3 regions of the Glutamicibacter sp. NPDC088483 genome follow, and region 3 is predicted to be linked to each of the others. Evidence: riboswitches for the same ligand, from Rfam matches in the RefSeq annotation. Region 3 holds a riboswitch; each other region holds the start of a gene.
The links. A riboswitch is a leader RNA that binds a small molecule or an ion and turns the genes downstream of it on or off. The one in region 3 is predicted to bind thiamine pyrophosphate.
Positions count from the first base shown of each region.

Region 1 (3,265 bases), on a different contig from region 3:
GTCACTTCCCGGGTGAAAACTCCGGAGAGCATCATGCGCAAGGTCTCCCGCCGGAACATCTCCCCGTCCCTGCCTGCCATTCGCGAGAACATCAGCGACATTGCCGGCGTGCGCATTACCTGCAGTTTCGTCAAGGACATCTACAAGGTTCTGAACACGCTAACCTCGCAGAATGACCTGAAGGTCCTCCAAATCAAGGACTACATCAAGAACCCGAAGCCCAACGGCTATAAAAGTGTCCATGCGATCGTGCAGATCCCGGTCTACTTATCCGATGGCCCGGTCGATGTCGTGGTGGAGCTGCAGATCCGTACCATTGCCCAGGATTTCTGGGCAAGCCTGGAACATAAGATCTTCTACAAGTACGAGGGCGAAGTTCCAGAACATCTAGTGCAAGAGCTTGCCGACGCGGCGGCCATGGCGACGAAACTCGACATGCAGATGCAGCGCTTGCATACCGAAGTCCACGGCCATGATGCCAATCAGGCACCGAGCCAAGAGGCGGATTTCGATACGACAGCGATCCAGGGGCTGCTGTCGCTGGCTCAGCAAGCCAAGGACGGGAACCAGGAGAAGGACTTGGATCACTAGCCGTTCATGCCCTCGAAGGACAATGCTGCTTCGGGGCCGGAAACCAAAAAAGATCCTCGGCCGAGGCCGAGGATCTTTGATTTGGTAGCGGCGCCGGGACTCGATCCCGGGACCTCACGATTATGAGTCGTGCGCTCTAACCAGCTGAGCTACGCCGCCACAAGTGAGAAGCAATCCAGTAGAAGCCAAGAATGCTTCTCACTCAGAGCCCCCTGCCGGAATCGATCCGGCGACCTCGTTCTTACCAAGAACGCGCTCTACCACTGAGCTAAGGGGGCAACGAGTAAATACTCTACACGGATTTCCCGGCAAAGAAAAATCGGCGGATCACCCCGGAAAAGACCCGGAAAATTCTGTAAAACCACTAGTCAATGGCTATTTATCCCCTCACTCGCCACCCCGGGGACGAAGGGTGGGACAAAAAGTGCCCTGGTGACGATGCTCACGGGAGTGCTCCTCGTGGTCAATCGCGGATTTGCCCGGGTGCGCAGGATAGAATCCCGCGGATTCTTCCCGGTGGCCAAGCATCGAATTACTCCGCTTGGAATTTCGGAACGCTGCCACCTTTTCCCGCTCCAGAACCCGTGACCGAGCGGCACTTGGGCAACACCCGATCCACCCTGGCACGCAGGCACGGCTCCAGCGGCCGGCAGTTGGATCCCAGGCCGCGAACCGGGGTGCTGGAAACCGCCAGGAAGGCAACAGCTCCTTGCCGCCCATTCCGGTCTTGAGTAGGAATATTGTGACCTCAGCAACAAATTCCCGACGGATTTTGCAAACCTCAAAAACCTGTGTAAAGTATTTACCTGTTGCCCCCTTAGCTCAGTGGTAGAGCGCGTTCTTGGTAAGAACGAGGTCGCCGGATCGATTCCGGCAGGGGGCTCGAAATAAGAGAGGCAATCTGGTTCCAGATTGCCTCTCTTTTCGTTTATCCCGCAGATGCCGTGTAGCCACTGCGAGCATGGCCCAGGGCACACCCAAGCTGCAGCACCGGCTACCGGCTGCTTCTTGCGCCCCGGATTCCAGGTGCCCCCGGCAAGAGTCTCCGGCCAATGAAAAGCATCTTGGCCCGCCACAGCCGGCCCTTCCCACTTCCTTGATGTCAGGCCCTGACCACTGGGTTTGCGTTTAACCCTCGCAAGCGTGCTAAGTTGTTCGCGACCACACGGGTGCCCTGGCAAGGGCTGAGATCGGGCTATCGCCGTCCGCGACCGTTGAACCTGTCCGGGTAATGCCGGCGAAGGAAGTGAGTTTCCCCAGTGGAACAAATTGAACAGCACCCTGCCCACACCCTTGCCTACCGTGAATCTGCGGGAATTTCTGTTCCCGTCACGCAGATCCAATTGGCAGACTCCCCCAATGGACAGTCCAACGAGCCGCTGGCTGTATATCGCACCAGCGGACCGGGAAGCGAGCCCACCCAAGGCCTGCAACCCTTCCGCGAGCGGTGGATCCTGGAACGCGGGGACGTGGAAACCTATGCAGGCCGCGAACGCAACCTGCACGACGACGGACGCTCAGCGGTCCGCCGCGGCACGGCCAGCGCGGAATGGGCCGGACGCTCAGCCCCGCCGCTGCAGGCCGTTGACGGAGCCCGCGTGACGCAAATGCACTATGCGCGTGCCGGGATCATCACCCCGGAAATGCGCTATGTGGCCCTGCGCGAGGAATGCGATGTCGAGCTGGTGCGCAGCGAGCTCGCGGCCGGGCGAGCCATCATCCCGGCGAACATCAACCACCCGGAATCCGAGCCGATGATCATCGGCAAGGCGTTCCTGGTCAAGATCAATGCGAATATCGGCAACTCGGCGGTGACCAGCTCCATCGCAGAAGAAGTCTCCAAGCTCCAGTGGGCGGCCAAATGGGGCGCGGACACGGTTATGGACCTGTCCACCGGAGATGACATCCACACCACCCGCGAGTGGATCATCCGCAACTCCCCGGTCCCCATCGGCACCGTGCCGATCTACCAGGCGTTGGAGAAGGTCAACGGCGAAGCCAACGAACTGACCTGGGAGATCTTCCGCGACACCGTCATTGAGCAGTGCGAGCAGGGCGTGGACTACATGACCATCCACGCCGGGGTGCTGCTGCGCTACATCCCGCTGACTGCCAACCGGGTCACCGGCATGGTCTCGCGTGGCGGGTCCATCATGGCCGGCTGGTGCTTGGCGCACCACCAGGAGAATTTCCTCTACACCCACTTCGATCAGCTGTGCGAGATCTTCGCGCAGTACGACGTGGCCTTCTCGCTGGGCGACGGGCTGCGCCCGGGTTCCATCGCAGATGCGAACGACGCCGCCCAGTTCGCCGAGCTGGACACCCTGGCCGAGCTGACCAAGCGCGCCTGGAAGTACGATGTGCAGGTGATGGTCGAAGGCCCGGGGCATATCCCGTTCCATCTGGTGCGCGAGAATGTGGAACGCCAACAGCAGCTGTGCGATGGGGCGCCGTTCTATACCCTGGGCCCGCTGGTCACCGACATCGCCCCGGGCTACGACCACATCACCAGCGCCATTGGCGCCACGGAGATCGCACGGTACGGGACCGCGATGCTCTGCTACGTCACTCCCAAGGAGCATCTGGGACTGCCCAACCGGGATGATGTGAAGACCGGGGTGATCACCTACAAGATCGCTGCGCACGCCGCCGATCTGGCCAAGGGCCACCCGGG
Region 1 is NZ_JBIVMP010000001.1:606,014-609,278, forward strand. It holds gene ACIP6G_RS02950 (GTP pyrophosphokinase family protein) at 1-591, shown strand, start outside; tRNA gene ACIP6G_RS02955 (tRNA-Met) at 674-750, opposite strand; tRNA gene ACIP6G_RS02960 (tRNA-Thr) at 798-869, opposite strand; tRNA gene ACIP6G_RS02965 (tRNA-Thr) at 1,403-1,474, shown strand; TPP riboswitch at 1,747-1,854, shown strand; gene thiC (phosphomethylpyrimidine synthase ThiC) at 1,851-3,265, shown strand, end outside.
Region 1: linked by a shared signal. The riboswitch ahead of thiC (phosphomethylpyrimidine synthase ThiC) and the one ahead of thiM (hydroxyethylthiazole kinase) in region 3 are both predicted to bind thiamine pyrophosphate.

Region 2 (3,265 bases), on a different contig from region 3:
CATGGGTATCGCCGATTCGATCATCAACATGGCCTTCGGCGCAATCGTCATTGGCGCAGCATTGGCAGCGGCTCTGGCCTTTGGCCTCGGCGGTCGTGATGCTGCGGCCCGCACGCTGAAAAAGATGGAGGCCCAACAGGCCACCAATGGCCCGGACTCGACGCCACCGGCATCGAACCCAGGCATCTAACCACGCATCACAAAACCTGAGGGACAGATAAGAAGTCGCGGAATCCAAAACCGGATTCCGCGACTTTTTGATGCCCGCCAAGCTACTGTTGCGTGCCCCACGGCAAGGGCATGACCGCAGAGCCGCCATCGGTACGCAACCGCGCGTAGGTGTGCACATCGATGCGTTCTCCGGCAACCAGGAATTTGCCCCGCTCGACACCTTCGTGCAGGAAGCCGTTGCTTTCTGCCACATGCTTCGACCCGGGATTATTTGCCCGCAAGCCCAGCTCCAAGCGGTACAGTCCCAGCTCGTCGAACAGGTAATCCACCAAGGTTGCCACGGCGCGGGTGGCCAGCCACCGGCCCCGGTAATTCTGGTTCATCCAATACCAAATCCACGCGTTCCGATTGGCCGGGTCGACCGTACCGCACACCAGTCCCACCAGCCGATCCCGATATGCGACGGCCATCGCCTGCTGGCGTTCCCCGGCCTCCAGCAGTGCGCGCACATACGACTCAGCCTTTTGCGGGGAATCGGCGTCGCCTTGGCGCAACATGTCGGGGTTCGAGGAGAATGCCTCGAAGACCGCTTCGGCATCCGAAAGGCGCAGCCGGCGCACCGAGAATTCACCGTCGGCATGCACGGTTTCCTTCGGTCCTGCAGATGGCTGCGGATGAGCGGTGGCCGTGCCCTGGTGGAAGAGCTGCTGCCAGCGGCCCTGCTCATGGATCCACAGTGAACTGCGTTCGCTGGGGGAACCGGAGAGCAGCTTCCAGCGCAGCAGCACCAGCTGGTCTGAAAGCTGGAGAGCCACCGGGCTTTCGACTTTCAACGCCCCGGCATCCCGTGCCGGCTCCTGGGCCAGCTGGGCAATGATGGCCTCGCGATCGTAGACTCGCCCGCTGGCTCCCACCTCGGCGAACCGAGGATGCAAGCGCCGCTGCAATTGCTCCTGGCTATGGCGTTGGCTGGATTCCAAGAGTTCTTGCTCCAACGAGATGATGGTGCTGGATAGCGCAGAACCTTGGGAAAGCACGATAGGGAAGTCATGGAATGCCATGTCAGCAAGTACATCACAGAAGATGACGGAACTGCGTTCAGTGAAGTTCGACTTTATGAGCTGCATCATGCTTATAATCGCTGTAATCCGCGGGAGCCTGATTCGACCAGGCTGAGAGGGCACCGAGCCGACCGCTACACCTGATGCGGGTCATGCCGCCGTAGGAAGGAAGCGTGCCCTTGTGCATGTCAACATTGTTGGCGCCGGGATAATCGGCCTGGCCGTCGCGTTCGAGCTGGAATCACGCGCACACACCGTCACCCTCATCGATCCGGCACCCGGCCAAGGTGCAAGCTACGCGGCAGCAGGAATGCTGGCCCCGGCAGCTGAAACGGTCTGGGGCAATGGCCCGTTGCACCAGCTGCTTGCCGCCTCGAATGCCGCCTATCCGCAGTTCATCGAGCGCATCGAATCGGCCACCGGGCAACGCCCGGACTACTTGCAGAACTCCACGCTCGTTGTCGCCGCAGAGCCTGCGGACCGCGAAGCCCTGCACGAGCTGGCCGAACTGCAGATATCCCTCGGCCTGTCAGCGCAAAAGCTGCTGCCCAGCCAAGCCCGCAAGCTCGAACCAGCCTTGGCCGCCAATATTGCTGGCGCGGTCCTGTGCCAAGATGACCACCAGGTCGACCCTCGATCCATCGTCAAGATCCTGTTGGAGCATATGCGTCCGCACCTGGTCGAGGAACGGGCGCAGGCACTGGTGACCGACGGGAAGCGGACCACCGCTGTGTGCACCGCATCGGGCCGAATCCTCGAAGCGGAGCAGACCATCGTGGCCACCGGTCTTGGCACCCTCGATGGCTTGAACGAACTTCCGCTGCGTCCGGTCTACGGGGACATCCTCCGGATCCAGGGACCAGCAGGCCCGCCGCTCATCACCCGCACCATCCGCGGCATCGTGCACCGGGAACAGGTGTATCTGGTGCCGAGAAGGGACGGCAGCCTCGTCCTTGGCGCCAGTGTCCGTGAAGACCGGCAACAAGCGGTGAACATTGGCGCGATGCACCTGCTGCTGGACAACGCGAGAAAGCTGGTCCCCGGCATCAGCGACTGCACGCTGAACGAGGCAACGGCCCGGGCACGTCCCGCCACGCCAGATGACCGGCCGCTGCTTGGACGCCTTGATCCAGGGCTGCTGCTCTGCACCGGGTACTCCCGGCACGGCGTGCTGCTGGCTCCGCTGGGCGCAACGCTCACTGCGGATCTCGCCCACGGCCACCAATCCCACCCCTTGCACCAAGCTGTGGATCCCCACCGCTTTGCCAACGCAACCTAGACCGCTCACCGAACGGAGCAGCAACCATGACAAGCATCGGCATCAATTTCAATTCACGGCAACTGAACCTGGACGAAGGAACCACCCTTCGCGAATTCATCAGCACGCAAATCGGCAAGGAACTGGACGCCAACTCGGTGGCCGCTGACGGCAGCAAGCTCGGAGTTGCCGCCGCCGTCAATGGCGCTGTCGTTCCACGCAGCGCCTGGAATAGCTATCTGCTGGCCGAAGGGCACAGCATTGAACTCGTTACCGCGGCCCAGGGAGGCTAGGCATGGAAACGCGCAACATCACCGAGCTGGACATCCACAGCGACCCATTCCAGATCGCCGGACGCACCTTGTCCTCGCGCTTGATCCTCGGCACCGGGGGAGCGAGTTCGCTGACCACCCTGGAAAGCGCCCTGCAGGCCTCCGGAACGGAGCTGACCACCGTGGCCATCCGCCACTTTTCGGCGGCCGGCGCAGGCAACGTGTATGAACTGCTGCAGCGCAACAACGTGATTGCGCTGCCCAACACCGCTGGATGCTTCACCGCCCGCGATGCGATCCTCACCGCGCACCTGGCCCGTGAAGCTCTGGAAACCAATTGGATCAAGCTCGAAGTCATTGCCGATGAGCACACGCTGCTGCCGGACCCGCTGGAACTGCATGCGGCCACCGAGCAACTAGTGGCCGACGGGTTCCAGGTCTTCGCCTATACCAATGATGATCCGGCACTTGCCCAGCGCCTGCAGGACGCCGGGGTTGCGGCA
Region 2 is NZ_JBIVMP010000001.1:422,124-425,388, reverse strand. It holds gene ACIP6G_RS02010 (mechanosensitive ion channel) at 1-190, shown strand, start outside; gene ACIP6G_RS02005 (GNAT family N-acetyltransferase) at 273-1,232, opposite strand; TPP riboswitch at 1,312-1,416, shown strand; gene thiO (glycine oxidase ThiO) at 1,414-2,511, shown strand; gene thiS (sulfur carrier protein ThiS) at 2,538-2,783, shown strand; gene ACIP6G_RS01990 (thiazole synthase) at 2,786-3,265, shown strand, end outside.
Region 2: linked by a shared signal. The riboswitch ahead of thiO (glycine oxidase ThiO) and the one ahead of thiM (hydroxyethylthiazole kinase) in region 3 are both predicted to bind thiamine pyrophosphate.

Region 3 (3,265 bases):
CTGACAACTCCGTTTCCCAAGGCCCTAGGGGCTTTCGTTGGGCTTTTGCTGCTGATCGCGGTCGGCTCCCTGTGGCCGGCGTCCAAAGTCGAAGGGCTCGTTGGCGTTCCGGCCTCGGAATTCACGACCTTTGATTTTGACGGCATCTATTCATACACGTCGGAGGGTCCGTATGATGGGCGGTTGCCGGGCACACAGATGCTCCCGGTATTCATCGTGGCCCTGGCAGGGATCATCGTGGCCGCGGCTGTGATTACCGTAGTTATCCTGAAAAAACCTGCCTTGGCCGGCATCTCGGTCGAAGACAACCAAGCGTTGCGCACGGTCTGGCTCAACCGCTTGATGCGCAATATCGGCATCGTCTTGCTGGCCTTCACCGTGTCGGTGGTCAATTACTCGCAGGCTAATTCGCCGGATGGACAGTACGAGTTCGTTAGCTATGGCGCCCTTGCGGTAGCCCTCACGTTGCTCTTCTGGGGACCGCGCTCTACATTCTCAGCTCAATCCACCACCAGGGAACGGACCGCCTTCTCGCGTTTGCGTGATCAACTATTCACCTTGCAATACGTAACTGCAGCACTCACCTTGCTCAGCGTTGCAATCGGCTGGTCATTCTTGCCACTGGATGACGAGCTCCAGATGCCTACCAATGAGCGAACTACGTGGATCTTAATGATCTTTGCCGGTGCGGCTTTGAGCTATGCCGTTCTCAATGCGCTTTATCTCAGCTACGTCAGCACGGTGGCCCGGCAGGCGTCTACAGCACCCAAGTACCACGCGCCCCTGCCCTTGTGGTCCTACATCGCCGCTGGCTTGCTGTTTGCCACCAGCACCTATTTTCTGCTCGATCCGCCGCTGGACTATTTGTGGGGCTTCGTGCCTCCAGGCAAGACAATGGTTGCAGGCTTGATCCTGCTGTTGCTGGCAACCCATCTTGGATTCGTCTGGTTCTCCCGCCGGGCAATTATTCCCTGGGCTGTCTCGTCGGCTGAAGAAATCTGGTACCGCAAGGTCCTGGAACTGCGTTCAATGCGTGTTAACACCAGTGCAGTGGTAGCCATGCTGCTCATTGGCTACGGATTCCCGGCCGGGCTGGGACTCTTTGCATTGCTCATCTTCGTTGTCCCAGCAGTCATTTTCCTAGAGCGCCCCGGTAGCGCCTTCGTGCGGGAACATCAGCCGGCAGCTACTTCATGAGCACGCAGATCAGTGTTGACCTCCAAGCAGCTACCCCGCCCTATGAGCAGATCCGCTCGCAGATTGCTTCACTGATCTCCTTGGGAGATCTGCCCTCGGGGAGCAAGCTGCCTACTGTGCGTGCGCTGGCCACGGACCTCGGCGTCGCTGTCGGTACAGTGGCGCGCGCCTACAAGGAGCTGGAAGCCGAAGAGCTGATCACCTCCCGACGCCGTGCCGGCACAGTGGTCAACGAGCGGCCGCAGCCGGTGGATACCAGTGAAGATCTCCTGGCCGCCGTGGATCACCTCTGGGCGTTGGCGGCCGCGCAGAAGGTGGATGCGGCCACGCTCACGGCCTTGGTGGCGCGGCGCGAGCGTAAGTAACTTGTCCTCGGAACCGGTTGTGCGTACGCTCTATGGCAGTGACACGGGGTGTCGGATCAACCGACTGAGATAAGACCCGTAGAACCTGATCTAGTTCACGCTAGCGGAGGGATGTCGCATGGCTTTGCATGCAGTTGCCCAAAAATACCGGCAACAATCACCTTTGGTTTTTTGCCTGACCAATACCGTCGTATCCAATTTCACCGCCAATGTCTTGCTGGCATCCGGGGCTTCCCCGGCCATGACGGATCTGCCCGGAGAGGCCGGCCCATTCGCGCAGGCAGCTTCAGCCGTATTGGTGAATTTGGGAACTCCAAGCACTGAACAGCTGACCGCCATGGAAGAAGCTGTGCAGTCGGCGAGCGCTGCAGGCACCCCCTGGGTCCTGGATCCAGTGGCAGTGGGAGCGCTTCCGGTGCGCACGGAGTTTGCCCGGCGCATTGTCCGGCAACGCCCGACCCTGATTCGCGGCAACGCCTCGGAAATCCTGGCCCTGGCCGGCCGGCAATCTGCTTCGCGCGGTGTCGATGCCTTGGATGAGGTTTCTGCCGCCTTGGCGGCGGGACGCGAACTGGCCACGGAAAACGACTGCGTAGTGGCCATTTCCGGCCAGGCTGACGCCATCATCGACGCCACGCGTACCGTCTTGGTGCATACCAACGGAATTGGCTTGACCCGGATGACAGGTGGCGGCTGCGCCTTGGGCGCGGTCTGCGCCGGAATGGTTGCGGTCCACGATGACCCGTTCGAGGCCACCATCGCAGCCCACGGTTTCTATGGCCTGGCCGCGGAAAAGGCCCTGGCTGGCAGCTCCGGTCCGGGCAGCTTCGCAGTTGCCTTCCTTGATGCGCTGTCGGCTGCCGATCCCGGGGAACTGAAAACTTTGAAGTACGAGGAATTGAACCATGCATAATTACGGCGCTTATCTAGTAGCCAACACTGCCAGCTGCACCCCACGCAGCACCCTGGAAGTTATCGAGGGCGCCGTCGCCGGAGGGATCGGGTGGATCCAGCTGCGCGCCAAGGATGAAAGCGCCCGGGAATTCTTCGAGCTGGCCTGCGCGGCTGCCAAGCTCACCGAGGGCAAAGCCCAGTTGCTGATCAATGACCGCATTGACGTCTACCTCGCGGCACGGGCTGCTGGCGCAGCAGTGAACGGCATCCATATCGGGCAAAAAGATGTGCCGGTACAGCTGGCTCGCCAGATCATTGGCGAGGGCATCATCGGCTTGAGTGCTTCCAGCGATGAGCAATTGGCCCAGGCGAACAAGGACGCCTCGGTGATCGACTACCTCGGTGTAGGAGCCATCCGCGCCACTCCGACGAAAAAAGACCATCCTGTTCCCCTGGGGCTGGACGGCTTTGCGCGAGCCGCTGCCTTGGCCAAGCTGCCCTGCGTAGCGATCGGCGCAATTACCCAAGACGATGCCGCCGCGATCCGCGCCGGCGGCGGCGCAGGCCTGGCCGTGGTCCGCGCCATCTGCAACGCCGAAGATCCGCAACTTGCCAGCGCGCAGCTGGTCGCAGCCTGGGAGGCCTCGAAATGAACATCCTATCCATCGCAGGCTCCGATCCTTCCGGCGGCGCCGGAATCCAAGCGGATCTGAAGGCCATTGCCGCCAACGGCGGCTACGGAATGTGCGTGATCACCGCTTTGACTGCGCAAAACACCCATGGGGTATCCGGAGTTCAGGCGATCAGCG
Region 3 is NZ_JBIVMP010000004.1:30,751-34,015, forward strand. It holds gene ACIP6G_RS09255 (hypothetical protein) at 1-1,197, shown strand, start outside; gene ACIP6G_RS09260 (GntR family transcriptional regulator) at 1,194-1,562, shown strand; TPP riboswitch at 1,597-1,691, shown strand; gene thiM (hydroxyethylthiazole kinase) at 1,681-2,475, shown strand; gene thiE (thiamine phosphate synthase) at 2,468-3,109, shown strand; gene thiD (bifunctional hydroxymethylpyrimidine kinase/phosphomethylpyrimidine kinase) at 3,106-3,265, shown strand, end outside.